DNA from 3 places in the Clostridium algidicarnis genome. Region 1 is predicted to be linked to each of the others. Evidence: riboswitches for the same ligand, from Rfam matches in the RefSeq annotation. Region 1 holds a riboswitch; each other region holds the start of a gene.
What was found. Region 1 has a riboswitch for thiamine pyrophosphate ahead of thiD (bifunctional hydroxymethylpyrimidine kinase/phosphomethylpyrimidine kinase). Riboswitches for the same ligand answer to the same signal wherever they lie in the genome.

Region 1 (10,493 bases):
CTTAGCCATTATCTTCGCTGTAGATGTCTTTCCAGTTCCTCTTGTACCACAAAACAAATAAGCATGAGCTATTCTATCACCTTTTATTTGATTTTTAAGGGTAATACTAATATGATCTTGCCCTACAACATCACTAAAAGTTCTAGGTCTCCATTCTCTATACAATGCCGTGTATGCCAATAACCTCACCTCTTCTTTTATAACCATTTCACTTATAATAATATTATACAACAAATAGTAGTCATTAGTCTAAACTATGTATATATAGTAGGTAAAATTAATATCATCCTTTGATGTTAATAATATTACTGCGAATATCATTAAAGGCATCTTCAAAAGGTAGCTGGTATATTTACCCCTATCTTTTAAAAATGCCTTAACAAGAACATTATTTACTGGCCTTTATTACCCGCCTTTATATAATAATTATATTCATACCACTTATCATTATTAGTGTGCACGTTATCTTTATTAACCTTAATCCAATTATTATAGGTTATTTGATCTATCTTACCATCTTCAAGAGCCTTATCCATTTCTTTTAAGGCATCAAAAGATAACATGTTAAGATAGCTTCCATTCATTCCTTTATCCTTATACACTTCAATATTCCTTCTTGCTATAAATGCATCTATATTAAAGAAATTTATAAATAGATAAAACACAACAGCAACAACTAAAATTGGCTTAAATATGCTAATCTTCATCCATATATAAATAAGTTGTAATATAATAACTATGCCTAAAAGTATTATGAATAATTGTACAAGTATCCTAAGCCTTGTATATCCAAAGGCTTCCACATACATGTTCATCTTATAAAAGGCTGAAAACATCATATTTAGTGTAAATCCTACTATAAGTGTATATAAAATATTTAATGTAATACTTAATTTTTCATCTTCTTCTATAACTTTAGCCTTTAAAAAAGATATTAAAACCATATTTATAATAGTAACAATAACTAATTCAAAGAATCCTTTTCTTGCATACTCAGAGTAAGATAACCCTCCCGGTAAGAGTTTCACATCCCCAGCATATAAATAACTTATTTGAACCTTTGTAAAAACTAAGTAAAGCATATTTATAATTATAAGCAAGGTAATTATTTTTATTGGTTCCATGGTTTTCTTTTGAAAATACTGGTCAGATTCATCTCTAAATTTATATCTAAAACTCCAAATAAGCCCAAATATATAAACAGCTACAAATATAGAAGAAATGAGCTGCCAAAACGAATCTCCTATTCTAAATAATGTAATGGCTTCATTTAGATTCTTAATATAATATCCAAATACATTATCTGCTCCAGACAATAAGCTTCCAAGTAACAAAATAACAGGTATAGATATAAGTATCCCTTGTAGTATGGACTTATATACCTCTTTATCCTTTTTAATTGTCTTTCCTTTTAATAATTTAAACGTAACATCAGGAACCTTTGTAATACTTTTAAAACTACGTGTAAATATTCTTTTAAAAAATCCATTTATGAAATTCCCTAGGTTAAAATCTACATCTTTATAATTTAAAATCATAAACCCCATTATTAGTGTAGATGGCACGAAAATTCTATTTAAACTTCTAATAAGTGGATTTGTATAAATAGCAAAGGTTAGAGCTACTAGCATACTACTACCTATGAAAAAGTAACCAAATAAGCTATTTTTATTTTTTATACCATTAATTGCAATAAAGTATATTAACACTATAGATGCAAATATAAAGTAAGATATGCCTAGATAAGATGAAGTTTCGTATCCCTTATCAAAGGAAAATATAAAGTAGATAATACCTAGCAGTACACTTAATATAAGTGATCTTAGTTTTAAATTTATAGGAGTGTCTTCATCTACCCTTTTATCAGCTATTGATAAATTTACCTTTCTTAAATATTTGTTTCCTATTTCACTATCTTTAAGTCGATTTTCAATTCGAGAAATCCCTATGGAATTATTTTTAACTTTTATGCAACTTTCTACAATAACTTTTATAATTAAAATATCTCTTTCACATAACTTTTGTAAAACACTTATGTCTTCCCATACTAAACCTTCTGGTAACTCTTCTTTTAAAGAAGATGATTTATTACTATAATCTACTAAATACAGTGAAAATCCATTCATAAGCATATCTAAATTAGGGTCTATCTTAAATAATTCTTCTTCATCATTACTTATATTTGATATTAAATATTCATTTAATGAATTCTCTTCATCTTCATCTTTAGCAACATTCATTATAGGTAGTCTTAAAATCGTTGTACCAATTTGATTTTTCAACAAAATCTTATCTTCATTAATTATTAAAGCCACTATACCAGCCATTATATTCCTCCTCATTTCTACCTAATATTTAAAACTTAACATATCTACTATTTATAATTACTAAAGTCTTTTATTCTACATATTCTAATATATCTCCTGGCTGGCAATTAAGCTCTCTACATATAGCCTCAAGGGTAGAGAATCTTACAGCTCTCGCTTTATCATTTTTTAAAATAGATAGGTTTGCATTAGTTATACCAACCTTTTGCGCCAAGTCCTGCAAGGATATCTTCCTTTTAGCCATCATAACGTCTAAATTAACAACTATAGCCATAGGTACTCTGCTACTCAAAATATGGACAAACATACCCATATCGAGATTATTACTGTTTCTTCGTGTCTGTCCTCATCTAATAAATTAGATTACTAACATTTGATATAACACTCCACAGTCGTAAATTCCCAACTAGCCATTGGTACATATATACAATTGCTTCTAATTTGCAATTTTGTATATTTTAGCATCTCTCAAATTTAAACTTGCATTTAAATCTCTATCCTCTTTATACCCACATTCACAAATGTACTCTCTATCACTTAGTTTTAAATCTTTTTTAATAGAACCACATTCATGACATAGTTTACTTGAAGGATAAAATCTATCAACTATTCTTAATTCAATACCATATTCATTACATTTATTAGTTAATTTAACTCTAAACATATTAAATCCTTGTTTTGATATTGCTTTTGAAAGATGTTTATTCTTCATCATTCCTCTTACATTTAAATCTTCAATAGTAACAAAGCTTGGATTTTGCTTAACTACTTCATTCACAGATTGATTTAAATAGTTTTCTCTAATATTTCCTAAAGTCTGATGAAGTTTTTGTACTTTAACTATTTGTTTTTGGATATTTTGTCTAGTAGCATTTCCTCCTTCTTTTTTAATATTTTTATTTCTTAATTTTAAACTTTCATACTTTCTTGAAAGTTTTCTTTGTTCTCTTTTTAACTTCTTTTCTATTTTCTTAACTCTTTTAGTTTTATTAATGTTCTTTTTAGTAATTCCATTAGACATTATTGAGAAATCTTTAAGTCCTAAATCAATACCTAATCCTTCATTTGAATTAACTTGATATTTTTCTTCCACTTTTACTAATACTGAAACATAGTATCTATTAGCCTTTTTTGATACTGTTCCACTTACAACATTTTCTCCAACTGGTAAATATCCAAATTCTTTTAATCTAACATTCTTTAAAGAAGGTATCATTAATTTATGACGTTCGATTTTCCAATCACCTTTATTATTTTTAGGAAAATAAATTTTAACATCTTGATTCTTTTTCTTTTTAAATCTAGGGAATTTAGATTCTCCCTTAAAAAACTTTTTATAAGCAGTTTCAGCATTACATATAGCTTTCTTTCTAGCTTTAGAACCACAACTATTAATCCAAATATATTCATCTAAAGTTTTAACTTCATGATTTATATATTTAAGATAATCTACATGGTAAGCATACCTTTTCTAATTAAAGTCATTTTCATCTCACATACAACCTTTTATACCGTAAAATCATTTTCATCCTTATAATCTATAGCTTGTTGAAATACTTTAGATAATATATATATAAAGCACCCTGCAAATATGAATATTATAAACTCCATATCCGTATGAACTCCTTTGTTATCAACGTAAATAAATTGAAATTCCTTTAAATTTGAGTTGAATATAAAGTTAATGATATAACAAAAAGCTATAGCAAAACATTGCATAGAAACCCTCTTTAAAATAATCACATTTGATACAACAAAAGGATTAGAATTAACTAAGGAATTTAGTACCTTTATTAGATTAAATACGATTAAAAACACACAGCAAATACCAACAGCAAGAAGCACTGTTATAAGCACCTTTTTACTCATGGATATCTCCTCAGAAACCTTACCTAAAATCACACTTTTAAATATTAATATAGTTGCAATTACTCCTACTATCAATATTACATCTAGAGTTTTCTTTAAAACACTAGACATTGATCTTTTTCCATAATACTTCATAAAATCACCTTCCAAAATATAATTTCTAATTAGATCTTATCACTTATTAAAATGTTTTTCAATACTTTTTTATTGTTTATCAATATATTTTATAATTTAGGGCAAAATAAAAAAAGGCCTTAAAGCCTTTCTAATAAACTATGTAAACCGTGCACCTCACCTTGACTTAACCTCATAAGCGTTACCTGTAGAGTTAACTCAAGTCAGGTTAATCCACGGCACATGAAAGTATCCACTTACCGCTGCTTCCTTCCGAATCTGACGGGGTTCATGGGCTTTCATTGCGTGGGACCCAACTATCAACGCCACTTTTACAGGGCAGACCTTACAAGATAGAAGCCTCAATGAGGAATTCAATCCTGCTGTAGCGGATTGCAGGTTATAGGGCACCGCTAACTCCCCATCTAGCACGGCAAAAATAAAATGGCGGAGAGAGAGGGATTCGAACCCTCGGTAGAGTTGCCCCTACACACGCTTTCCAGGCGTGCTCCTTAAGCCACTCGGACATCTCTCCACATACGTTTTATTTTATTTAATTGCTACATCAGCTATTATACTATCAAACATATCATATTTCAATAGGTTTTCAAAATTAATTTGTTTTAACATAAAGTTACTTGATTTTTCTATTACATCTTGTCCTTTTAGTATATATGTTTATGTGCTAATATTTTAAGTTACTTTTTCATATATCTACGTTATAATATATTAAGTAAAAAATATAAAAAAGGCAGGTGAATGCTATCTTTATAGATAGCGGATTTATGAATTACGAAATTAAAGGTAACTCCTTACCCGTTGTAATATGTAAGCTAGATGCTAATGAAACCATTTTATCTGAATCTGGAGCTATGGGATGGATGTCTGATAACATTGTTATGGATACAAACATAAAAGGTGGTATTTTTAAAGGTATAGCTAGGGCCTTTTCTGGTGAGTCTGTATTTTTAAATACCTTTACATCTAAAGTAAACAATGGTCTTATTGCTTTCCCATCCTCTTTTCCTGGTAAAATTGTAGCAAAACAACTCTATGCTAACGAATATATAATATGTCAAAAGGGCTCTTTCTTGGCAGGAGATTCTTCTATTTCAGTAGATGCATTCTTTAAAAAGAAGCTAGGGGCTGGATTCTTTGGTGGAGAAGGTTTCATATTGCAAAAGATAACAGGCCCTGGAATGGTATTTTTAGAACTAGATGGACATGTAGAAGAATATGACCTATCTCCAGGTGAAGTTATGAAGGTAGATACTGGCAATGTTGCTGCTTTTGAAAGTTCAGTGAACTTTGATGTGGAAACAGTAAAAGGAATGAAAAATGTATTCTTTGGTGGTGAGGGTTTATTTCTAACTGTTTTAACAGGTCCCGGTAAGATCTATCTACAAACTATGCCTATACAAAACTTAGCGGGAGAAATTTCTAGATACTTTAATACTGGAGGTTCTAATTCGTAAGATTAAACATAATTAGTTGAATAAGACATAATGTAGTGATAAAATGAATTTATAAAAATTGAATAATTAGATAACACAGGGGTGCCGAAATTGGTCGGCTGAGACTAAGAACCTTAAATCTTTCACCCTATGAACCTGAAATGGGTAATACCAGCGTAGGAAGATGTTTACTTTTGTTTTATTGCTAATGGCGTAAAAGGTACAAGCTTCTGTTTGTACCTTTTTTATTTTGTATTTATATATTTTAAGGAGGTAATAAGTTATGAAAAATGTTTTAACTATAGCTGGCTCAGACTGCTCTGGTGGAGCAGGTATACAGGCAGATTTAAAAACCTTTAGTGCAAATGGTGTTTATGGTATGAGCGTTATTACAGCTGTAACAGTGCAAAATACCACTGGGGTCTTTGACGTTCAAGATATAGATCCTAATATTATAAAATCACAAATTGATGCAATTTTCACAGATATTAAAGTAGATTCCGTTAAAATTGGCATGGTTTCAAAAGTTGATACAATTAATGCTATAAGCGAAAAATTAAAAGAGTATAACCCTATTAATGTTGTTTTAGATCCTGTAATGATATCTAAAAGTGGATATTCATTATTAAAACCCGAATCTAAAAAGACCTTAATTACTAAACTAATACCTTTAGCAGATATTATTACGCCTAACATCCCAGAAGCAGAAGAAATACTTAGAGAAGTTCATGCAGAAATTACTTCAATAAAAACAGTTGAAGATATGGAAAAAGCCGCAAAGGAAATCTATAAATTTGGTTGTAAAAATGTTCTTTTAAAAGGAGGTCATATGATTGGAGATGCTATAGACATTTTATATGACGGGAAAGAATTTTTCCACTTCAATTCTGAGAGAATACATACAAAAAATACTCATGGTACAGGATGTACTTTATCTTCAGCTATAGCATCTAATCTAGCTCTTGGATTTAATATGCATAATTCAGTTACAAAAGCAAAAAGTTATATTACCAAAGCCATAATACACTCATTAGATATCGGTCATGGTGTTGGACCCACTAATCATTTTTATGAATTATATAAAAAAGCAGGTTTAATTACAGAACATCCTTATGATGATATTGAAGAGAGTGTATGTGCACCTTATGATAATAGCCTTACAAAATCTCATAAAGATATAGGAAAACTTTTATCCAAACTTCGGGGAAAATCTCCTTTGGTTCATCATATAACAAACTATGTTACAGTTAATGATTGTGCTAACATCACCCTTGCAATAGGCGCATCACCAGTTATGGCAGATGATATAAATGAGGTTGAAGATATGGTTTCTATAGCTTCTTCCTTAGTTTTAAATATAGGAACCCTAAATAACAGAACTGTAGACTCTATAATTTTGGCAGGGAAAAAGGCTAATGAATTAAATATTCCTGTGGTTTTAGATCCAGTAGGTGCAGGTGCTACGCCTTATAGGACAAAGATAGCTAAAAAAATAATGGAAGAAATAAAGTTATCAGTTATAAGAGGAAACTTGTCAGAAATAAAAACATTGTATGGCATAAAAACGCAAACTAAAGGAGTAGACTCCGTAGACAGTATATCCTCGAATGAAAATGATTTTATAAAAACAAAAAATCTTGCTATGGATTTTGCAAATAAATTAGATACTATAATTGCTATAACTGGTGAAGTTGATATCATAACTGACGGCAAACATATTTATAGTATAAAAAATGGCCATGAAATGATGTCTAAGGTTACTGGCACAGGCTGTATGTGCACCTCATTAATTGGTTCTTACTTAGGGTCTGGAAAAGATAATTTAGCTGCTGCCTTAGCTGGAGTAGTATCCATGGGTATTGCTGGTGAAATGGCCTTTGAAAGATTAGATAAGTGTGGTGGCTCTGGAAGTCTTAAAACAAATATTGTTGATGCAATCTACAACTTATCCGAAGAAGTAATAGTAAAGAGAGGGAAAATATATGAAGACTAATATAGATTATAAGCTTTACCTTGTAACAGACAGAGATTTACTGAAAAATACAGATTTATACACCGCTGTAGAAGAAGCAATAAAAGGCGGTGTTACATTAGTACAGCTTAGAGAAAAGGATATTACAACTTTAGACTTTTATAATACCGCTTTAAACATAAAGAAGGTTACAGATAAATATGATATCCCCTTAATAATAAATGACAGAATGGATATAGCTTTAGCAGTTAATGCTTCTGGTGTCCATATTGGTCAAAAAGATATGCCTTGCACTATTGCAAGAAAGATTTTAGGAAATGATAAAATCCTTGGAGTTTCAGCTACAACCTTATCACAGGCTATAAAAGCTGAAAAAGAAGGCGCAGATTATATAGGCGTTGGAGCCATTTTTAACACATCTACTAAACAAGATGCAAAGCCTGTTTCTATTGATACGTTAAAAGAAATAAAAGAAACCCTATCTATTCCCGTGGTTGCTATAGGTGGAATAACTAGAAAAAACATTCACCTATTAGACTCCTCAAATATCGATGGAATAGCAGTAGTTTCAGATATCTTAGGAAAAGAAGATATTAAGGTAGCAGCAGAAAGCTTAAATTCACTAATTAAGTTTTAAGTTAGGAATAACATGTTAAAGTAAGCCTTATATACTATTTTATCTTTTTCAAAAAGACAAAAACAATATTTACTTTACATTTATTAAGTTACATATTTGTTTATATTTCATGTAAATCTTCTTCAAAGCTATAAATTTTAATACGCTCTAAAAGAAGACTTCTAAGAATAAGTTCTTAGAAGTCTTCTTTTTTATTTATTATTTGCTCTTTTCTTTATAATGAAAATGCTTACAAGTCCAGCAATTATAAGAAGTAAACTTACTATCTGAGCTGTCCTGAGGCCTAATATCATAAGACTATCTGTCCTTAATCCTTCAATAAAGAATCTACCTAAAGAGTATAAAACAGCATAATATGCTATTATAATACCCTTTTCCTCTTCTTTTCTCCTTTTTAGTAGTATAAGAAGAATAAAAAATACTATTAGATTCCATATTGATTCATATAAAAATGTAGGGTGATAATATGTACCACCTATATTCATACCCCTTTGAATAAAGCCTGGGAACTTACTTATAAACTGAGAGGTTACAGCACCTCCATGGGCCTCTTTATTAATAAAGTTTCCCCACCTTCCAATGCCCTGAGCTAATATTAAAGAAGGAGCTACTACATCGATAATAGATAAAAAATCAAATTTCTTTTTCTTAGAGTATAAATAGGCTGCAAGTACCCCGAATATAACCCCTCCATGTATAGCAAGTCCACCTTGCCTTAAATTAAGCATGGATAATATATTTCCCCTATAATCTTCAAATTCAAAAGCCACATAATAAGCTCTAGCACCTATTATAGCTATTGGAAAAGCTATTAAAAATGTATCTATTATATTATCAAAACTAACACCCTTTAACTTGCTAGTGTAAGAAATTATAATAAGCCCAAGCATCACTCCAAAGGATATTATTATCCCATACCACATTAAATCTATCCCAAATATATTAAAAGCTACTGGATTCAAATCTTCACCATCTACGCATTACCTAGATGATTTCCTCCCTTCTGTAATTAAATTTATATATTTATACTAATATTAACCTTCAAAACAACTAATAAGTCAACCATGATCACAATTTACGCCCTCATTTATTGTTTTAAATTGCAACTTCAAAGTTTATTTCGAATATATCAAAGTTTCATTTTGAGTTTCTTTGTCAACTAAATATATTTGCATATTATTTATATCAACATCTTCGGGGTTATATAATAAATTCCCAGTACAAAATACAATATGTTTTGAATCCTTATTGTAATCATAATCTTCTAATTCACTTAATTGTTTAACCTCATTATTTCGGTAACCTAAGAAGGTTTTAAGTTCGTATGCATTAATATAGTTTCCTGATATTAGCTTTAAATTATATTTTTCTCTAATATCATAGGTATCTGAATTCTTTGTATCCTCAATATAAAAATCAATTAAAGAACCAAATTCAAAGTTTCCTAAACTCTCAATTGTAAAATCCAAACCATCTAATGAAATCTTTTTATGAATATATTCATATCCATTCGTGGTTTTATTTAATGAATTAGATAGTTCAAATTTTATATCCCCAGTTAATAAATATTGTATTTTTATTGAATTACTTTTCCCCTTTCTCCCTACAATAAGAAACCTTTGAATAACTTCTAATTTATCCTTAGATACTTCTTTTGATGATATATGTTGTGGTCCAGCACCAAATTTAATACCATTATTATTTTGAGTTGCTGCTGTTAGGGAAAATTCTTTTCCCTCTATATTTGAACCATCCTTTGTTGTTATATAATATTTTGTTAGCAAATAATTCCCGAAATATTTAGTATACTCTATATCAATTATATAATTACCCACTTCCTTCGTTAACGGAAAGTTTGAGGGCTCAGTTTCATAAGCTTTTGTACATCCTAAAAAAAAGGTAGTTATTATTACACTTAATAATATTAGTATTATATTGTTTTTCTTTTTAAACATATTAAAATCTTCACTCCTTAAAATTAGTATTCTCCTTATTTTAACATTAACCTTACATAAAAGAAATAAATGCATGATCTGTTACTTTTTAAAAGCAATAATTAAAAGATGAGTTTTCATTTTCTATTACAAAATAATTCCTACTTAACCCTTGTGGCTACATCA
Region 2 (10,493 bases), 360 kb from region 1:
CCAAAGTTAAACATTACAGCATTTACTCCAGCGTGAGGGATTAGGTTATGAGACTCTACAATATCATCTGTAAGCACAGGGGAACCACCGGCATAAACGCAGCAGTCTACAAGGTCTAACACTGTAACATAGTTTGTCATAAATGTAATTAGGGGTTTATCCTCTGTATATTTTTTATTTAATAAGCTTTTTAAACTCTCTATGAGTTCCAAAATATCACCTCAATTATAGCTGAGGTAATTTTATTTGCATTATTACCTCAGCTGATTATTTAAATATATCTATTTATTTGTTCTAGAATAATTTATCCAATCACTACTATCTCTAATACTCTCATCCCACTTTGGGAAGGCCACTATCACTAAATCATAGATTCAAGATGTCTGATTTTCTTTCAAAGTAGTAGTAAAGATCTAATCTAAAGCAAAGGACTTGCTTGATAATTTACTTTAGAGCTATTTAATAATTTTCATGTTAGCCTTGGCTTTTATTTTATCTTCATTGTCCACTATAGTAGATAATACATCTATTAAGTTAACTTTAAACTTATAGTGTCCTTCATCTTCCTTTGTAATTTCACTTGCAAGCTCACCAGCTACTCCCATAAGCATTATAGCTGTAGAAGCTGCTAATACGTAATCATTAGTAGCACCACAATAGGTAGCAACCATAGCACCTAGAATACAGCCAGTTCCTATAACCTTTGGAAGCCTGTCCGTACCATTTTCAATAACAACTATTCTTTCACCGTCCGTTATTATATCCTTTGGACCAGTCATTGCAACTACTAAGTTTCTTTTTCTTGCAAGGTTTATACAAAATTCTTCTGCACCCTCAGGGTTTTCATTAGAATCAACACCTTTTGAGTTTGTTTTAAGACCAAGGCAAGCTTTAATTTCACCAAGGTTTCCCTTTATTACAGAAACATTAAGTTCATCAAGCATTCTTTGAATAATTATAGTTCTAAAAGGTGTAATGCTAGTTGCTACAGGATCTATTACTATAGGAATTCCTCTTTCAGTAGCCCTTTTACCAGCTTCCATCATACCGTGAAACTGCTTTTCTGTTATAGTTCCTATGTTAAATATTAATGCATCTACATTACCGTATTCTACCACATCAGCAGCATCTATAGAATCATCTGTCATCACAGGGCTACCTCCAATGTAAGATGTTACACTAGTAGCATCATTCGCAGTAACATAGTTTACCGCAAAATCCACAAGGGGGTTTTTCTCCTTTGTAAGTCTAATTAGGTCTATTGATTTATCTATATAGTTCATATGAAAATCTCCTTTATTTAATGTATTGAAATTAAATACTTATAGCATAGAGGTATAACCATATCCATATAAAGTTATAAATACATAAGTATATAAATAAATTTCAAAGCATAATATCAAAATCGATGCAGATAATATTTCTCACATCACTATTGATAATGATAATAAATATCAATGACTTTGTCAATAAGGAGATGATACACTGGAATACTATCCATATTATGGGTGCACCTCTGAGGTGCATCCTTTTTATGGTAGCTATTTATTCATCTAAGTTAACGTAAAAATCTTCTGCATTTACTTCTTTTGTGAGTAGGCCTTTTTCTTGTAGCCACTTGATATTGTCTTCCCAAACCTTTTTATCTTGATGCAGGAAAGGGGAGGTGCCTGTCTCCATTATTGGGAGGAGTATGTCCATGCTTTCTTTTTCCACGGATTTAATAAGTGGAAAGTTGTCTGCTTCTTGATGGTCTAGTAGTATTTGTAGTGATTTGTCTGGATTTTCTTTCATGAATTTGAAGCCTTTTTTAGATGCTTTCATGAATTTTTTAAGAGTTTCTGGCTTTTCTTTTAATGTCTCATCGCTGGTTACGAATATTTCTTCGTAGTAGTTTGGTACTCCATAATCTGCAGGACTAAGGTAATTTATTTCATGTCCTTCGTGTCTTAAAACAGGCACTTCATGGTTTATAAGGCCTCCTGTTGTTGCATCTACATTTTTAGTTATCATAGAAGATAATAGTTCAAAACCTACATCAATTATTTTTACTGAGTCAGGATCTCCCCCGTCTTCTTTTACCATAGCCTTAACGTATTCTGTATTTAATGGGTTCCCGGAAAATCCCACAGTTTTGCCTGAAAGGTCTTTTGGCGAATTTATCCCTTTTTCTTTTAGTGAAATAATAACATTTAACGGAGTTTTAACTATGGATCCTATGGATTTGACCTTTACATTTTCATTAGATCTAGCAATTACTACATCTGGTTGATAATAAATTCCTATTGTTGCCTTTCCAGCTGCAGGTAGGGCTAGGGAATCTGTAGGATTTGATGGAAATTTAACGTTTACTTTTAAGCCTTCTTCTTCATAGTAGCCATTTTCTATAGCGGCGTAGATAAAGGCGTGGATAGCGTTTGGATACCAATCAAGAACTAAATCAACTTCCTCTAAGTTTTCATCAGCAGCTTTGGCAGGGTTTTTCTTAGATGAATCATCCACATTATTTGAATCTTTTACAGAACATGCAGTGAAAAATATACTGCATAAAAGTAATAGAGATATGTATTTTAGTTTTTTCATATTTCATTCCTCCAGTTTATAATTTTATTTTCTAGTATGTTAATTATTGCTACAAGAATCACTGCAGCTAGAGATAGAACTAATATAGGGGCGAAAACTCCTGCGCCATCTAGCTGTGTCATCATTCTTTTGCTGAAATATCCAAGGCCAGACTGTGCACCTAGCCATTCACTTATAGCAGCTCCTATAACACTTATTGGAACAGCTATTTTTAGTGAAGAAAAAAAGTAGGGTAGGGCATAGGGAAATTTTAGTTTTATAAATATATCTTTTTTGCTAGCACCATAGGTTACTAAAAGTTCTTCCATATCTGTTCTTGTAGAACGCAGGCCGTCGTAAACATTAACGGTTATAGGAAAAAAGGTAATTAGTGTTGTTACTATAACCTTACTCCAAATGCTATACCCAAACCAAAGCACAAAAATAGGGGCAAGGGCAGTAACCGGAATAGTTTGAGTTACTACCATTATTGGGTATATGGCCCTTTCAACTTTTTCGTTTAAGCTCATGGCTATGGCTAGGGATACACCAAGGATTATGGATATAAAAAGTCCTATCAAAGTTACAGATAATGTAGCTGGAAGATGGACTAAAAAAAGAACTTTTCTTAATTTAAAGGTTTTTTCTATTATTTTAGTAGGGGAGGGGAGTATGTACATTGCATTTATATATCTTGCAATTCCTTCCCAAATAAGTAGTAGGATAAAGCTCAATAGTATGGATGATTTATATTTTTTCATAATGAAATCCTCTGTTTTAATTCATTAATTAAGTCTTCTTTTATGGCTAATATTTTAGGGTCATTTAGCATGTGCCTGTTTCTAGGGTAAGGTAGTGGCACTTCTATTTCCTTTAATTTAGATATAGGTTTTTCAGACACAACAAAAACTTTATTCGACAAGAACAGTGCTTCTTCTACATCATGGGTTATGAATAATATGGTTTTGTGAAATGTTGTCCACTGATCTAAAAGCCATTCTTGTAAGGAAATTTTAGTTATAGCATCTAGGGCGCTAAAGGGCTCATCCAAAATTAAGATTTCTGATCCTGTAAGAAGTGTTCTTATAAATGACACCCTTTGCCTCATGCCACCAGATAAATCTCTTGGATATTTATTTTTGTAATTTTCAAGACCAAAGGTATTTAAATATTCCTCAGCCTTACCTTTATTCTGTTTGTTTATTTCTAAAGGCAAAGCAGCATTTTCTAAGATAGTCCTCCAAGGAAGTAAAGAGTCCTTTTGAGGCATGTAACCAATGTAACCATCCATAGTATTAATATTTTCTCCATTAATAAAAACACTGCCCTTTAGAGGTTTTTCTAATTTAGAGATTAATCTAAAGATAGTGCTTTTTCCACAGCCACTAGCACCAACAATGCTAACAAAATCACCACTATTTATCTTAAAACTTAAATCTTCAATAATAAGATCAGATTGGTTTTCGTACTTAAAGCTTACGTTACAAAAATCAAGCATATAAAACTACATCTCCTTACATTTATTACCTCCACCTCTTACCTCCACCTCTGAGGTGCAGCCAGTTTTTACCTGCACCTCAGAGGTGCATCCATTTATTGGGTTAGGATTCTTTGTTGTATGACATGTCCCAAAACATATATTCATACTTACTTGTGGTTATGAATATTTCAGTTAATTTATTTAGGTCTTTAGCGTTCATATCTTTTGAGAGGCTGTCCACTAAATCTATAATCCACTGAGTAGCTTCTTCGTATTCTTTTGAAATATAGCCTCTTACCCATTCACCGTAAAATTCATTTTCTGTGGCTCCAGGAATTTTGCTTAAGTGTTTACCTATTTCAAGATAACTCCACATACAAGATAAAAGAGAGGTGGAAAGCTCGGCTAAACTTCCTACGTGTGAAACTGATAGCATGTAATGAGTGTAGGAAAGATTAGTTAAGGACTGCTTTGTGTTTCTAATTTCTTCTTTTGTTATGCCAAGTCTTTTCATATAAGACCTGTGTATGCTCATCTCTCCATTTAATATATTATCTACCATGCTAGAGAATCCTTGCATTACCTCTTCAGTATCTGCCTTAACTACACCTAAAGCGTAAATCTTTGCATAATCTAAAAGGTAAAGATAATCTTGAATCATATAAAATTTGAATTTATCTAAATCTAAGGTTCCATCACCTATACCTTTTATAAAAGGGTGGCTATAATAGGATGTCCAAATTTCCTCAACGTTTTCATAAAGATTTTCTGTAAATCTCATTTTATCTCCTCCTAAGTGCATATTTTAGAAACAAAAAAGTGCCAACCTCTAAGAGATCGGCACTGATATTTCTAAATATTGCTAAGTAACAGCAAATACTTTAAGTAAATACAAAGCCTCTCCCTACGCTGGCATTAACCAGATCAGGTTAGAAAGGTCTAAGAATCAAGTTCTTAATCTCAGCCAGCAACACCGGCCCCCTTGGACTATTATAAATTATATTCTATTTTACAATGTAATAATACTATAGAGATTGTATATAGTCAAATTTTAATCAAGACGCATTACCATTTAATGGGTGCACCTCTGGGGTGCATCCACTTTTTGGATGCACCCCAGAGGTGCACCCATATTTTCACAATTAGATTACTCTTCTTATTCTACCAATTTTGTACCAAGGCACGTCTGCGATTCTAATAAAGTTTCTTGTGTTTGGTGACTCTATCCATTTTCCGTCGCCTATGTACATGCCTACATGATTAAGGTTGCTAAAGAATAGCATATCTCCGGGCTTTACGTTGGCTTTGGATACTTCTACTCCATTAGTTACTTGGTCCCAAGTGGTTCTACCTATACTTACACCTGCTTGTCTAAATCCCCATTGCATAAGTCCAGAACAGTCAAATGCTCTATAACCAGCATCTATGTATTTACCTGGTATATCGTATTTGCCTCTCCTAGCATCATCTGGAAATCTTAGTATTAGTGAATTTAGTGAAGCTGTTGTTAAAAATTCACCAGAGCCTCCCCACACATAAGGACTTCCAATTTGAGCTTTCATTGCGTTAAGGGCAATGTTATAGACATTTGCATGGCCAGCAGGATCTTTTACTTCAGTACTATTTACTTTTTTCACATAATCTTTATTTACATAACCAGTTTTACCGGCATATGTGACTTTGTACCATTCTCCTGCAGTACCTATAATATTACAAGTTTCTCCTGGTAATATATAAGCTAGAACTTGACTATCATCTGAGGTGCTTGGCTTACTTCTCAGTCTTAAATTAGTACTAACATTATAAATCATACCCATACCTAGGTTTTCTAACTTTTCACCAGGAATTGCTGGTGTTGTGGGTTTTGTAGGAGTAACATCTGGAACTTCACTTCCTAAAACCTTAGCATAGTCCTTATGAATATAACCAACCTTATTATCACATTCAATAAAGTACCAGTCGCCGGATTTACTATTTATATTAAACTTTTGTCCACCTATTAAGTAAGAAACTATAGCTGAACTAGTGTTAGGTTCTTGTCTCATTCTTAAATTACTGCTTACATTAATAACCTCACCCTTAGAAGAAGCTGTTTCACTAGGCTTTTCTACTGGTTTTTCAGAAGGCTTAGGTTCTACTGGCTTTGTAGGAGCATCAGCATTAAGTTCCTTTACATAATCCTTATGAACATACCCAGTTTTGCCATTAAACTCAATAAGATACCAATCGGAAGTCTTACCTTTAATATCAAATTTTTCTCCACTATTTAAATATCCAACAACAGAAGCTGAAGTACTAGCAGAAGATCTCATTCTTAAATTACTACTTACATTAATAACCTCACCCTTAGAAGAAGCTGTTTCACTAGGCTTTTCTACTGGTTTTTCAGAAGGCTTAGGTTCTACTGGCTTTGTAGGAGCATCAGCATTAAGTTCCTTTACATAATCCTTATGAACATACCCAGTTTTGCCATTAAACTCAATAAGATACCAATCGGAAGTCTTACCTTTAATATCAAATTTTTCTCCACTATTTAAATATCCAACAACAGAAGCTGAAGTACTAGCAGAAGATCTCATTCTTAAATTACTACTTACATTAATAACCTCACCCTTAGAAGAAGCTGTTTCACTAGGACTTTCTACTGGTTTTTCAGAAGGCTTAGGTTCTACCGGCTTTGTAGGAGCATCAGCATTAAGTTCTTTTACATAGTCTTTATGAACATACCCAGTTTTGCCATTAAACTCAATAAGATACCAATCGGAAGTCTTACCTTTAATATCAAATTTTTTTCCACTATTTAAATATCCAACAACAGAAGCTGAAGTACTAGCAGAAGATCTCATTCTTAAATTACTACTTACATTAATAACCTCACCCTTAGAAGAAGCTGTTTCACTAGGCTTTTCCACTGGTTTTTCAGAAGGCTTAGGTTCTACTGGCTTTGTAGGAGCATCAGCATTAAGTTCCTTTACATAGTCTTTATGAACATACCCAGTTTTGCCATTAAACTCAATAAGATACCAATCGGAAGTCTTACCTTTAATATCAAATTTTTCTCCACTATTTAAATATCCAACAACAGAAGCTGAAGTACTAGCAGAAGATCTCATTCTTAAATTACTACTTACATTAATAACCTCACCCTTAGAAGAAGCTGTTTCACTAGGCTTTTCCACTGGTTTTTCAGAAGGCTTAGGTTCTACCGGCTTTGTAGGAGCATCAGCATTAAGTTCCTTTACATAATCTTTATGAATAAAGCCAACCTTTCCATTAAACTCTATGTTATACCAATCTTCAGTTTTACCTTTTATGTTAAATTGTTGTCCACCTATTAAATATCCTACTATGGAATAATTAGTTCCGGCAGACTCTCTAATATTTAAATTACTACTTACATTAATAACCTCACCTTTAGAGGCAATAGATGCAACAGAGATTTTAGCAGTTGGTGCACTAGCTGGATTTTCAACAGCATAAACAGGCTTGTCTGCAAAATTAATACCGCCAATAATGCTAGCTGAAATGATAAATATTGATATTTTCTTTTTATTCACCTTTAAATTAACCCCCATTTCTTTAGATACTTAGATATGTATAAATAATTACAAAAACTTTAATATGATTTAATTATACATTATAATATTACACAATTTTAATATAGATTAATTATACATCATAATGATAGAAAGTTTAATGGGTAAATGAAAATAGTTTCTGTGTTTCCTTTTATTGTGTATCAATTTACAAAACAAATAGTGTATCATAAAATTAAAATAATGATACACTGCTCGGCAAAAGTAGAGTTATCAATACTTAAAATAATTGGCATAATAATTGCTATAAATAATAATATAAAATATTTTAATGAAGGGTGGGGATTTTAAATGAAAGTTTTAATGGTTTGTTCAGGCGGAATGTCAAGTTCTATAGTGGTTAAAGCTATAAAACAGGAAGCAGATAAGAAGGACTTTTCACTAGAAATAAAAGCTGTTGGCACCAGTGATTTTGATGAGGAACTTAGAGAAGGTGGATACGATTTAGCCATAGTGGCACCTCAAGTAAAGCACAGATTTTCAACTTTTGAGGAAATAGCTAAGATGGCAAATGTACCTATAGAAATGGTAACACCAATGGGCTATACACCAATAGGAGCATCCAAGGTACTAGATCAAATTAGAAAATACTCAAAGTAAGGAATGCAAAACAAAATATTCAACGCGGAATATCTAAATAAGATACTTAAAATGAAATGTTCAAAGCAAGAAACTAAAAGAGCAAAATCCAAGAAAATATGCAAAACAAAATATTCAAAGTAAGATATCCAAAACAAAATACAAATATAGGAGGAAAGAAATGGAGAAGTTCTTAAAATGGATAGAAGAAAGTCTTATGCCACCAATGGCCAAGCTATCGGAGCAAAGACACTTAAAAGCTATAAGAGATGGGGTTATTTCCACATTATCTTTAATTATTGTAGGTTCGTTCTTTTTAATAATTGCTCAGCCACCAGTACAATCTTGGGCAAAGGCTATTGCACCACATGTTGGTCAAATAATGATACCTTATAGATTAACTATGGGATTAATGTCACTATATGCGGCTTATGGTATGGGATATAGTCTTGCTAAATCTTACAAATTAGATGGTGTCAGTGGAGGAGTACTTTCCCTTACTGCATTTTTATTTACAACTATACCACTAAATGTAGACGCTTTCGTAAAAACTGCAACAGCTGCAGGAATTGAAGGCGCAGCACCAATGGGTTGGGTATTACCAATGGCAAACCTCGGAGGATCAGGAATGTTTGCAGCTATTATTTCTATGATATTTGCTGTAGAAACTATGAGACTTTTGAAAAAGCATAATATAACTATAAAAATGCCAGAACAAGTTCCAGAATCAGTTTCTAGATCTTTTGAAGCTTTAATTCCAGCTGCTGTTATTATAACTGTAGTTTGGTTTATAAGAGTTTGGTTAAATTTTGATATTCAAACTGCTATTATGAATTTATTTAAACCTATTGTAAATGTTGCAGGAAACAGCTTAGGTGGAGTTTTAATTCCAGTAATTTTCGTAACGTTACTTTGGTCAGCAGGGATTCATGGTATGTCTGTTATTGGATCTTTAGTTAGACCTATATGGCTTGTACTATTAGACCAAAACACAGCAGCTATTGCATCAGGAAGCGCACTTCCAAATATTGCAGTAGAACCATTTTTCCAATGGTTTATATGGATAGGTGGAGCTGGAGCAACTTTAAGTTTAGCTATAATTATGTGTTTTTCTAAATCGGAGTATTTAAAGAGAGTTGGAAGATTTTCAATTATACCAGGTATATTTAATATAAATGAGCCATTAATATTTGGTGCACCAATAGTAATGAATCCAATTCTTGCAATACCATTTATACTTGGGCCAGTTGTATCAGGAATTATAGCCTATGCAGCTACAGCGGCAGGACTAGTTTCTAAAGTTACAGTTATGGCACCTTGGACATTACCAGCCCCAATTGGAGCCTTCGTTGCTACAGGAGGAGACTGGAGAGCAGCAGTTCTTGTAATAATTAATATTGCAATTGTTGCAGTTATATATTATCCATTCTTTAAGGCTTATGAAAAAAAGATGATTTTAGAGGAAAAACAATCAGAAATTGCTTAAAAATCATAGTGCCGTAGTCTTTGATTGCGGCACTACTTACAAAATAGGAGGGCTTTCAATGGAACAAGAAATTTTTGAAATAATATCACATGCTGGAGATGCCAGAAATTTTGCATACGAATCATTAAAGGCAGCAAGAGAAAACAACATGGAGAAATCCAAAGACCTACTTAAAAATGCTCAAGAAGAATTAGATCTAGCTCATAATACTCAAACAAAGTTAATACAAGCAGAAATAAATGGTGAAGATCTTAAGATGTCCCTACTTATGGTTCATGCTCAAGATCAGTTAATGACTGCAATTTCAGAAAAAAGTCTTATAGAAGAAATGATAGAAATGTTAAAAATAATCCACAAGAGATAGAGGGGATATTTATGATATCAAAAATTGCTTATATTGTATTTTTAATAGTGGTAGTTCTAGGTTCTGTATACATTACAAAGCGCATCACTAAAAGATTTAATATAAATCGATGGATAATCGGTGGGGTGGCTCCACTAATTTTAATAATACCATCTCTACTTTTTAAAGAAATAAATCCAATAGTTTGGAACTTACTTCTTTTAATATTTAGTGTAATGTGCATAATGTTTTTTGAAATGACAAGAATAAAATTAGAAAAAAACGAAATAAAGGGTATAATAAATTATAACAAAAACAAATAAGGCGGGTTAAACAATGAAAATTGATATTGTTTATAATACACTAAATGCACAATGTACTAAGCAATTAAGAGAACAAGGCAAAGTTACAGGCGTTAGTACTGAATATTTATCTAAGCTTTTGGAT
Region 3 (10,493 bases), 660 kb from region 1:
ATAAGTTCACTTAAAACAATGTATTAGTGTGCCTCGATTATAATTGAGTAATCATTATTTTTTATGTGGTATGAAAATAGGGTCGAACTTACTAAGGAGGTTTGGCTATGAAAAATTTATTGTTTGGCTACTTAGATAAGGAAAGAATAGAAATATTAAGAGAAAAGTTCACTGAAATGAATGTGGTGGATATAGCTCAAATATTTGAAGAAATTCCAGAAGAAAAGAAACTCATAATATTTAGGATATTACCAAAGGATATTGCAGCAGAAGTATTTTCTTATATAAGCCAAAAAGAGCAACAATTTATAATTGAATCTATAACAGATAAGGAAGTTCAATCTTTAGTAGAGGACTTATACCTAGATGATACTGTAGATTTTGTTGAGGAGCTACCAGCGAATGTTGTTAAAAAGGTACTAAGAAATACAGATGATGAAACAAGAAAGAGGATTAACTTCTTTTTGAATTATCCTGAGAATTCTGCTGGAAGCATAATGACTATAGAATATGTAGACCTTAAAAAAAATATGACAGTAAAAGAAGCTATATCTAGAATTAAAAAGATTGGAATTGATAGGGAAACTATAGATACTTGCTATGTCACATCAAAGGGAAGAAAACTTGAGGGTGTGGTGTTGTTAAGGCAAATTATATTAAGTGATGAAAATGAAATAATAGAAAACATTATGGATAAAGATGTGAAGTATGTAAATACTCACGATGATCAAGAGACGGTTGCCTTATTATTTAAAAAATATGATCTTTTAGCTATGCCAGTAACAGATAATGAAGATAGGTTAGTTGGTATAATAACAATAGATGATATTTTAGATATTATAGAAGAAGAGACTACAGAAGACTTCTACAAGATGGCTGCAATGGAGCCTTCAGAAGAAGATTATTTAGATACAAGCGTTTTTTCTTTAGCAAAGCATAGAATCGTTTGGTTATTAGTACTTATGATATCTGCTACATTTACTGGAAGTATAATTAGAAAATACGAAGACATACTTCAAGCTGTGGTTATTTTAACGGCATTTATTCCCATGCTTATGGATACTGGTGGAAATGCAGGCTCACAATCTTCCACTTTGGTAATAAGAGGTCTTGCACTTGGAGATATAAAACTTAAGGATTGGCCTAAGGTTTTATTTAAAGAATTTAGAGTAAGTCTTATTGTAGGATCTACCTTAGCGGTTGTAAACTTTCTAAGAATTTATTTCTTGGAAAAGGTAGACTTTTATGTGGCTTTAACTGTATGTTCTACTTTGTTTTTTACTGTAGTTATTGCAAAAGCTGTAGGAGGATTACTACCTATAATAGCAAAGAAGCTTAAAGTGGATCCAGCTATAATGGCAAGTCCGCTTATAACAACTATTGTCGATGCCTTAGTTTTAATATTATACTTTGCTACAGCAACAATGCTTCTTGGAATTTAGAAAGATCAAGTGATTCTTAGACATAGGTGGAGTTTGCTTATAAGGAATACATCTATCCATCAAAGTCTTAGAAGAACTTATCCTAGGGGCGTAGCAGCCGTCAACCCCCACCTTGAAGAGGATAGGGGTGTTACGGATGGTAGCCATCGGATAAAATTTTGAAAGGTGGAATAATCATGTTATTCAATTATTTTATGCCTACTAAAATATATTTTGGGAAAGATGTAGTACTTAAAAATAAGAATATACTCAAAGATTTTGGAAAGAAAGCTTATATTATTACAGGTAAAAGTTCATCAAAAGTTAATGGATCTTTAGATAATATGATAGAAGCTTTAGAATATAACAACATAGAACATATAATATTTGATGAAGTAGAAGAGAATCCTTCATTAGAAACTGTTGAAAAGGCTTCAGTAATAGGTAAAAATGAAAAAGTAGATTTTATAATAGGTATTGGAGGGGGATCCCCACTAGATGCTGCTAAAGCTATTGGAATTTTTATAAATAACCCTAACATAAATAAGGATAATATAAATGAAACAAAAGATTTAAAAAGTTTACCTATAATTGCTATTGCCACAACCTCAGGCACTGGATCTGAAGTCACACAGTATGCTATAGTTACTGATCATAATAATCAAACAAAAAAGAATTTAGGTCAAAGTGTTTTTCCAAATGTAGCATTTTTAGATCCTTCTTATACCATGAATATAGGGTGTGATGTAACAGTAAGCACTGCCATAGATGCATTTACGCATCTAGCAGAAGGTTATTTAAATAATAATGCAAGCGAACTTACGGATACCATGGCAGAATCGGGATTGCGTCTTTTTGGCAGGTGTTTAAAAGATATATTAGAAAATAATATAGATTACTCTACTAGGGAAAATCTTATGCTAGCATCTACACTTGGAGGAATGGTAATAGCTCAAACAGGTACTTCATTACCACATGGCATGGGCTATCCACTGACATATTTTAAAAATGTACCTCATGGAAAAGCAAATGCTTTATTGTATGGAGAATACTTAAATGTTTTTAAAGATAAAACTAGAGTAAATAAGGTTTTAAGTTTTTTAAATTTAAAAGACATAGAAGAGCTTAGTAGCATAATATCTAAATTAATGGATACTACCTTAGATATAACTGAAAAAGAGATACAGGTATATGCAAAAATAATGTGTAGTAATGAAGCTAAGTTAAAAAATCATCCAGAAAAGGTAGGCTATGATGAAATATATAACATATATATGAATAGTCTAATCAAGTGATTAGATAAAAGGGTAAGTTTTTTTAATAGAATAATATAACACAGGGGAGCTAGATAATCACTGGCTGAGAGTAAGAATGACTATTCTTAGACCCAAAACCTGAACTGGATAATGCCAGCGTAGGAAGTGTACTATAGTAATATTGCAAGATATATAGCACAGGCCGTACTGGTCTGTGCTTTATTATATTTTAATAAAGGGAAGAGGGGGACATAAATGAAAATTAAAAACATGACAATTTCAGCTATGTTTGTAGCAATTGGAGTGCTAGGAAGCCAAATTATATACATTCCAGTAGGCGCTTCAAAATGTTTTCCAGTTCAACATACCATAAATATAATTTCAGCTATTAGTTTAGGTCCTGTGTATTCTGTTGGAATAGCCTTCTCAATATCACTACTTAGAAATGTTCTAGGCATAGGATCTTTGTTGGCATTTCCAGGTAGTATGATAGGGGCATTGATTGCAGGATTGTTATTTAGAATTACTTCAAAAAAAGAAATGGCTATTTTAGGTGAGGTATTTGGTACAGGCATACTAGGGGGGATTATGGTTTTTCCTATAGCAAAGTTTATATTAGGTAAGGATGTGGCAGCATTATTTTACGTAGTTTCATTTTTAATAAGCACCATAGGTGGTAGTGGTATAGCTTATGCAATGCTAAAGGTTTTAGATTTAGGTAAGACAAGCAAAAAGATTTCACAAAAGTGAAATATAGGGCTAATTTTAATAAATAAAGGTGGTGGTTATGGGATAAATATACTTAAAAATGAGACAGAATATGGAGAATATTAAAGAAAGTTAAAATATGTACCAAGAAAGATAGATAGATACTTTACCTTATAACTGTTTTAGAGTAAAATTACAATAACAATTAGTTTTCAAAAATATATAGATAGAGGTGATATAAGTGAAGACCTTTGAGAGTTACAAATTAAAGGATATAGAATTTAAAAATAGGATAGTCTTACCACCTATGTGTATGTATAGTGCAGATGAAAACGGTATGGCTAAGATGTTTCATTTTGTACACTATACAGAAAGAGCTATCGGAGGAGCTGGACTTATAATTTTAGAAGCCACAGCAATTGCACCTAATGGAAGAATATCAGATAATGACCTTGGCATATGGGATGATAGTCATATAGAGGGACTTAAAACCATCGCAATGTCAGTAAAAGATAATGGTTCAAAGGTGGCTATACAGCTAGCTCATGCAGGAAGAAAATGTGAAGCAAAAGCTGACTTTATAGTAGCACCTAGTGATATTTCCTTTAGTGAAAAATATAGACAACCAAAAGCCTTATCAAAAGACGAAATAAAAGAAATAATTAAAGGATTTAAAGATGCTGCTTCTAGAGCAGATAAAGCTGAATTTGATATGATAGAAATTCACGGAGCACATGGATACTTAATAAATGAATTTTTATCACCATTAGCTAATAAAAGAGAAGATGAGTATGGAGGGAGTACTGAAAACAGAGTTAGATTTTTAAATGAAATATTAGATGAAATAAAAGAAGTATGGCCTTCAAGTAAACCTATAGGCCTTAGAGTTTCAGCATCTGATTATGCAGAGGGCGGAATAGATATAGATGAAATGATAAAAATAGTTAATCTTATAAAAGATAAGGTAGATATAATTCATGTAAGTTCAGGGGCTGTAGTAAACACAAGAATAAAAACTTACCCTGGATACCAAGTGAAATTTGCAGAAGAGATAAAGAACAACTGCAAAATACCAACAATTGCAGTTGGACTTATAGAGAAGATTGATATGGTTGAAGAAATACTCCAAAATGAAAGAGCTGACATGGTAGCTTTGGGAAGAGAACTACTTAGAAATCCTTACTGGACCCTTCAAGAGGCAAAAAAGAATGGCATAGAATTAGAATTCCCAAAACAATATGAAAGATCTTTTAAATAACATATCAAGTGATTCTTAGAAGAACTTATCCAGGGGCGTAGCAGCCGTCATCCCCCACATTGAAGAGGATAGGGGTGTTACGGATGGTAGCCATCGGATAAATATATAATAGTAAAATTAAATAAAACAAATATTTAGCCTGAGAATTTGAGAAGGTGTACTTGAAATATAAATCAAGACACCTTCTCGTCTTTTTATATTTTACAAAGGAGTGAATGCAATGTATGATGTAACCATTATTGGAGCAGGAGTTGTAGGATCTGCTATAGCAAGGGAACTTTCAAAATATAATCTAAAAACTTGTCTTATAGAAAAAGAGGACGATGTTACAACAGGAGCATCTAAGGCAAATAGTGGGATAGTCCATGGAGGCTATTCAGCAAAATATGGAACATTAAAGGGAGAACTTTGTGCTAAGGGAAATAGTATGTATAAGGAATTAGAGGAGCAGCTACACTTTGGATATAAGAAAACAGGAGCCTTAGTTATAGGGTTTGATAAAGAGGATGAGAAAAGAATCAGAGGTCTTTATGATAATGGAATCAAAATAGGCTGTGATGATTTAGAAATTATTTATAAGGATAGAATAAAAGAAATAGAACCAAATATTAATGAAGAAGTTTATGTAGCTTTGTATGCAAAAAGCGTAGGAGTTACATCCCCTTATGAATTTACCATAGCCCTTGCAGAAAATGCTATAAAAAATGGCGTAGAATTAAAACTTGAAACCTTAGTAAAATCTATAGAGAAAAAAGAGGAAAGGTTTATAATAAAAACAAACAAAGAGGATATAGAAAGCAGATATGTAATAAATGCTGCAGGGGTTTACAGCGACAAAATTGCTAACATGGTAGGGCTTTATGATTTTAAAATATTACCAAGAAGAGGACAGTATATATTATTAGGTAAGGATCAAGGAAAGCTTATAAGTACAGTAATATTTCAAGTTCCTACAGAAAAAGGAAAAGGTATACTTGTAACTACCACTTATCATGGGAATTTGATGATAGGACCTAATGCAGAAGAAGTAGACGATAAGATGGATGTAGCAACAGATATAGAAACTTTAAACAAAGTTTTAGATACTGCAAGAATGTCTATTCCAGATTTTGATGTAAAAAAGGCTCTTACAACTTTTTCAGGTATAAGAGCTATAAGTAGCACTGGAGATTTTATAATAGAAGAAAGTAAGGTTAAAGGTTTTATAAATGTAGCAGGGATAGACTCGCCAGGCCTTACATCTTCTCCAGCTATTGCAAAGAAGGTAAGTGCTATATTAAAGGAATCAGGGCTTGTTTTAAATGAAAATGAGAAATTTGATCCTTATAGAAAACCTATTTTTAAAGCAAAAGATATGAATAACAATTTAGGATTAAAAATAGATGATAAGAATCCAGATAAAAATATAATATGTAGATGTGAGACTGTTACAGAGTCAGAGATTGTGGACGCTCTTCACAGAGGAATACCTATAAAATCTACAGATGCTGTAAAAAGAAGAACAAGAGCAGGTATGGGAACATGTCAAGGGAACTTTTGCCAAAGACGAGTTAAGGCAATAATTGCAAGAGAACTAGGATTATCTGTAGAAGATGTAACTGTTAGAGGTGATACATCTACAGAAAAGTTGCAAAGGGTAAATATAAATCTAGTAAGAAAACTAAAATAATAAGATTAAAGTAAAATTAAAGATAGAAAGAGCTATATAAAGAATTGCTTTTATAGCTCTTTTTTTGCATAATAGAATGTAAGACTATTATATATTTAAAGATTATATAAAATAGTTGCCTCAATTTGAATTTAATTAATATTAAAAAAGGCGCTATTGTAAAATTAAGATTTTTATAAGATAATATAAGTAGTTTTGTCACAATATATAAAATATAATTTTAGGGAGAATAATAATGCCAAAAAAGATTAAAAGATTTATTACATCATTTATATTAATAATACTTGCCCTTGCTTTGGCTTATATCTTATATGTAAGAAATTATAATATGAAGTATAAGGATATAAACCTAAAAGATTTTAAGGCTATAGAATACATAAAGGTGGCAGATGAAGCAAGCAAAGGGAAATTACAAGTGAACTGGAAACAAGTAGCAGCAATTGAAGGGGTAATATATAAAAATGATTTTACTTTATCAAACCATATGACCAAACTTGAACTATCAAACAAATTTTTAGAACAAAACCAAGGACAGTTTAAAGTTAAAGATAGTGCTTATAGGCTACTTAGCATGGATGAAGTTATGACAGAACTTGGGTTTAAATCTAAAGAAATAGAAAGAGCTAATAAGTATTTAGAGGATTTGGCTTATAAAGGAACCTTAAAAGAAGAACTTTCAAAGGATAGTATTCAAACGGAATTCATTAATAGCATTAAAGATGAGGCTATGAATGGATATGTTAAATATGGTATATTCCCATCAGTAACAATTGCTCAGGCTATATTAGAATCAGGGTGGGGAGAATCAGAACTTACTGTAAAGGCTAATAATCTTTTTGGAATTAAGGCGGATTCAAGTTGGAAGGGTGAAAAGATTTCAATGAAGACCTCAGAATATAATAATGAAATGATAACGGATAATTTTAGAGTATATGATAATAAAAATGACTCGATAAATGACCATAGGGAGTTTTTGTATAAGAATCCAAGATATAAAGTCTCAGGAGTTTTTAATTGCACACATTATATAGAACAAGTACAAGCTATAGAAAAGGGTGGTTACAGTACTGCTGAAAACCACAAGGGTGAAAAAATATATTCAGAACTTTTAACAACTGTTATAAGAGATTATAATTTACAATTAGTAGATTATGAAGTAGAGATGAATTATTTAACAGGAAAAATAAAATAGTTTATTAATTTTACTTATAAGTATTAAATTTATGTTAATTGCTATTTTAATTAGTGAAACTACAAGTATCATGATATAATTATATCGTGATACTCTTTATTTGGAGGTATAGTAATGGAATTCAAATTAGGTTCAAACAATTTTATAGTAGATCGAATAGAAAGTAATTTAGTTGTATTAGAGGATTATAATGGGGATATATTAAATGTATCTTTAAAGTTGTTTAAAGGACATATTAATGAAGGGGATATTATAACCCTAAAAGGAGAAACCTATTTTAAAGACTCTACGCTTACTAAAAAGAGAAAAGATTATATTAATAATTTAATGAAAGGCATGTGGATAGATGAATAATGATTTCACAGAAGGATATGAAGAAATTAAGAATCCAAAGTCTGACAACAATAAATTTATGAAGATTTTTACAGAATGGATATTACCTATATTATTAGCATTAGTAATAGCAGGACTTATAAATAAATTTTTAGTGTTTAAAGTACTTATACCATCTGAATCTATGCTCCCTACTCTTAAAGTAGGAGATCAGCTATTTGTCACCAAGATATATAATACAGAAAAAATAGAAAGAGGAGATATAGTTGTATTTTATTCTAATGAGCTTGGAGATCTTTTAATCAAAAGAGTAATTGGATTACCAGGGGATGAAATAAATATAGATGATACAGGAAGCGTTTTAGTTAATGGTAGTAAAATTGAAGAAACTTATGTTAAACACCCAGATGGCCATAGTGGTGATTTTAATGTTCCAAATGATAAATTCCTCTTTTTAGGGGATAATAGGGCCAATTCAAAAGATAGTAGACTTTGGAAGGATCCTTATATAGATAAATCCGAGATAAAGGGAAAGGCACAAGTTAGGGTATACCCTTTTGATCGAGTTGGAATGGTTAGATAGATGTAACTGTTGATTTAAAACTAATTTAAGGGGGATTTGATTATTATGATATCTAAAAAGATAGATGAATTAAAAGAGGAACTTATACAATCCACAAGAGATATCTTGATGATAAAAAGCGTTGAAGGAGAGCCAACTAAAAATGCTCCACTAGGGGAAGGTGTATCTGAGGCCTTAGACAAGGCACTAGATATATGTGATAAATTAGGATTTAAAACTGTAAATATGGATGGATATGTAGGTTATGCAGAGTATGGTGAAGGTGAAGAATATATAGGCATTTTAGGACATTTAGATGTAGTTCCAGAGGGCGATGGATGGAAGTATCCACCTTATGCGGCAGAGATTCATGATGGAAAAATATATGCAAGAGGAGCTCTAGATGATAAAGGTCCAATAATGGCAGCTTTGTATGGTCTAAAGGCAGTTAAGGAGAGTAACTTATCCTTAGCTAAAAAGGTGCGTATTATATTTGGAACTAATGAAGAAACAGGATCTAAAGATATGGATTATTACATGAAGTATGAAAAGCCACCTATAGCTGGATTTACTCCAGATGCAGAATATCCTATCATTTATGCGGAAAAAGGTGCCACAATATTTGATATTGTAAAAGAAATAGATGTATTAGAAGATGAAAGTCTTAAGATAAACTATATAAAAGGCGGAAACAGAGCTAATATGGTGCCAGATTATTGTGAATCATCTATATCAGGACTTTCTTATGAATGGTTAACATCTCATATAGAAAAGTTTAACCAAAAAGAAGGACTTAAGGTATTATTAGAACAAGAAAATAAAAATATAATAATTAAGACTTATGGGGTTTCAGCTCATGGAAGTACACCAGAACGAGGCAAAAATGCAATAATGTTTATGATGGATATCTTAAGCAATATTGATATTTCAAATAATTCTTTAAAGAAATTTATAAGTTTTGTTAATAAAAATATAAGTTATGATGTTTATGGAAGAAATTTTGGAGTATACTTAGAAGACAAAGCCTCAGGAAAATTATCTTTTAATGTAGGGGTTATAAATTATAATGAAGGAAAGATTATTATGACCTTAAATCTAAGATATCCTGTAACCTTTAAGCTAGAAGATATGATGGAACCTTTCAAAAAGACTTTAATGGGAACTGGTATTGAAATTAAAAACTTTGAGGAAGATAAGCCATTATATTTTCCACCAGAACATGAATTAATAAAAACATTACAAAAGGTATATAAAGAGCAAACAGGTGATGAACCAAAATTATTAGCTATAGGTGGAGGGACTTATGCAAAAGAAATACCTAATATAGTTGCATTCGGACCAATTTTCCCAGGGAAACCTGATTTAGATCATCAACCTAATGAATATATAGAAATTGACGATTTAATACTAAATGCAAAGATATATGGTAATGCCATATATGAATTAGCGAAATAGACATTAGAAAGGATGTGTAACAACTTTATTTTAAAATTTAGTTAATTTTAAGGTAGGGTAATATGATGTTTAATGATAAAAAATTTAAATACAGGATGGTTTATTTTGTAGGCGTAATACTAGCCATATTTGCAGCAAACTATTTTGCTACAAATATGGGTACAAAAGAAATACCTTACAATCAATTTTTAACTTTAGTCCAAGAAGGAAACGTAGAAAAAGTAGTTATTCAAAGAGATAAAATTGTTATAAAAGCTAAAGAAGGTACTGAATTTGCTGAAAAGGCTTTATATACAGGAAATCTTAGAGATCCTAATCTTATAGAGGTATTAACTAATGCTAACGTAGAATTTAATGCTGATGTTCCAAATAATAGTCCTATCCTAAATTCTATATTATCTATGATTCTTCCTTTAATTATATTTTTTATGATAGGAAGACTTCTTTTTGGTAAAATAGATAAAAAAATGGGCGGCGGGGTTATGTCCTTTGGAAAGAACACTGCTAAACTTTATGCTGAAAATGAAACAGGAAAGACTTTTAAGGATGTTGCAGGTCAAGAAGAAGCAAAGGAATCTTTAGTTGAAATTGTAGATTTCCTTCATAAACCTGAAAGATACGCAGAAATTGGAGCTAGAC

Region 2: linked by a shared signal. The riboswitch ahead of tenA (thiaminase II) and the one ahead of thiD (bifunctional hydroxymethylpyrimidine kinase/phosphomethylpyrimidine kinase) in region 1 are both predicted to bind thiamine pyrophosphate.
Region 3: linked by a shared signal. The riboswitch ahead of thiW (energy coupling factor transporter S component ThiW) and the one ahead of thiD (bifunctional hydroxymethylpyrimidine kinase/phosphomethylpyrimidine kinase) in region 1 are both predicted to bind thiamine pyrophosphate.

What each region holds. Positions count from the first base shown of each region.
Region 1 covers NZ_JNLN01000001.1:1,128,422-1,138,914, reverse strand. Annotated here, with positions in the region: gene dnaX (DNA polymerase III subunit gamma/tau) at 1-180, opposite strand, end outside; gene BV55_RS0105665 (DUF4153 domain-containing protein) at 393-2,327, opposite strand; gene BV55_RS0105660 (helix-turn-helix domain-containing protein) at 2,398-2,601, opposite strand; partial or broken gene BV55_RS0105655 (RNA-guided endonuclease InsQ/TnpB family protein) at 2,764-3,780, opposite strand; gene BV55_RS0105650 (DUF2975 domain-containing protein) at 3,834-4,331, opposite strand; RNA gene ffs (signal recognition particle sRNA large type) at 4,479-4,744, opposite strand; tRNA gene BV55_RS0105645 (tRNA-Ser) at 4,756-4,845, opposite strand; gene BV55_RS0105640 (TIGR00266 family protein) at 5,096-5,785, shown strand; TPP riboswitch at 5,853-5,965, shown strand; partial or broken gene thiD (bifunctional hydroxymethylpyrimidine kinase/phosphomethylpyrimidine kinase) at 6,048-6,863, shown strand; gene thiM (hydroxyethylthiazole kinase) at 6,942-7,757, shown strand; gene thiE (thiamine phosphate synthase) at 7,747-8,373, shown strand; gene lgt (prolipoprotein diacylglyceryl transferase) at 8,565-9,335, opposite strand; gene BV55_RS0105620 (hypothetical protein) at 9,489-10,328, opposite strand.
Region 2 covers NZ_JNLN01000001.1:1,487,693-1,498,185, forward strand. Annotated here, with positions in the region: gene thiM (hydroxyethylthiazole kinase) at 1-212, opposite strand, end outside; gene thiM (hydroxyethylthiazole kinase) at 456-1,283, opposite strand; gene BV55_RS0107310 (ABC transporter substrate-binding protein) at 1,546-2,583, opposite strand; gene BV55_RS0107315 (ABC transporter permease) at 2,580-3,323, opposite strand; gene BV55_RS0107320 (ABC transporter ATP-binding protein) at 3,320-4,060, opposite strand; gene tenA (thiaminase II) at 4,164-4,823, opposite strand; TPP riboswitch at 4,926-5,036, opposite strand; gene BV55_RS15110 (C40 family peptidase) at 5,185-7,599, opposite strand; gene BV55_RS0107345 (PTS sugar transporter subunit IIB) at 7,930-8,238, shown strand; gene BV55_RS0107350 (PTS sugar transporter subunit IIC) at 8,399-9,703, shown strand; gene BV55_RS0107355 (PTS lactose/cellobiose transporter subunit IIA) at 9,762-10,067, shown strand; gene BV55_RS0107360 (hypothetical protein) at 10,079-10,369, shown strand; gene BV55_RS0107365 (sigma-54-dependent transcriptional regulator) at 10,383-10,493, shown strand, end outside.
Region 3 covers NZ_JNLN01000001.1:1,788,476-1,798,968, forward strand. Annotated here, with positions in the region: gene mgtE (magnesium transporter) at 108-1,442, shown strand; gene BV55_RS0108615 (iron-containing alcohol dehydrogenase family protein) at 1,619-2,716, shown strand; TPP riboswitch at 2,749-2,859, shown strand; gene thiW (energy coupling factor transporter S component ThiW) at 2,933-3,427, shown strand; gene namA (NADPH dehydrogenase NamA) at 3,627-4,643, shown strand; gene BV55_RS0108630 (NAD(P)/FAD-dependent oxidoreductase) at 4,864-6,312, shown strand; gene BV55_RS0108635 (glycoside hydrolase family 73 protein) at 6,548-7,504, shown strand; gene BV55_RS0108640 (DUF3006 domain-containing protein) at 7,619-7,858, shown strand; gene lepB (signal peptidase I) at 7,851-8,420, shown strand; gene pepV (dipeptidase PepV) at 8,463-9,854, shown strand; gene ftsH (ATP-dependent zinc metalloprotease FtsH) at 9,920-10,493, shown strand, end outside.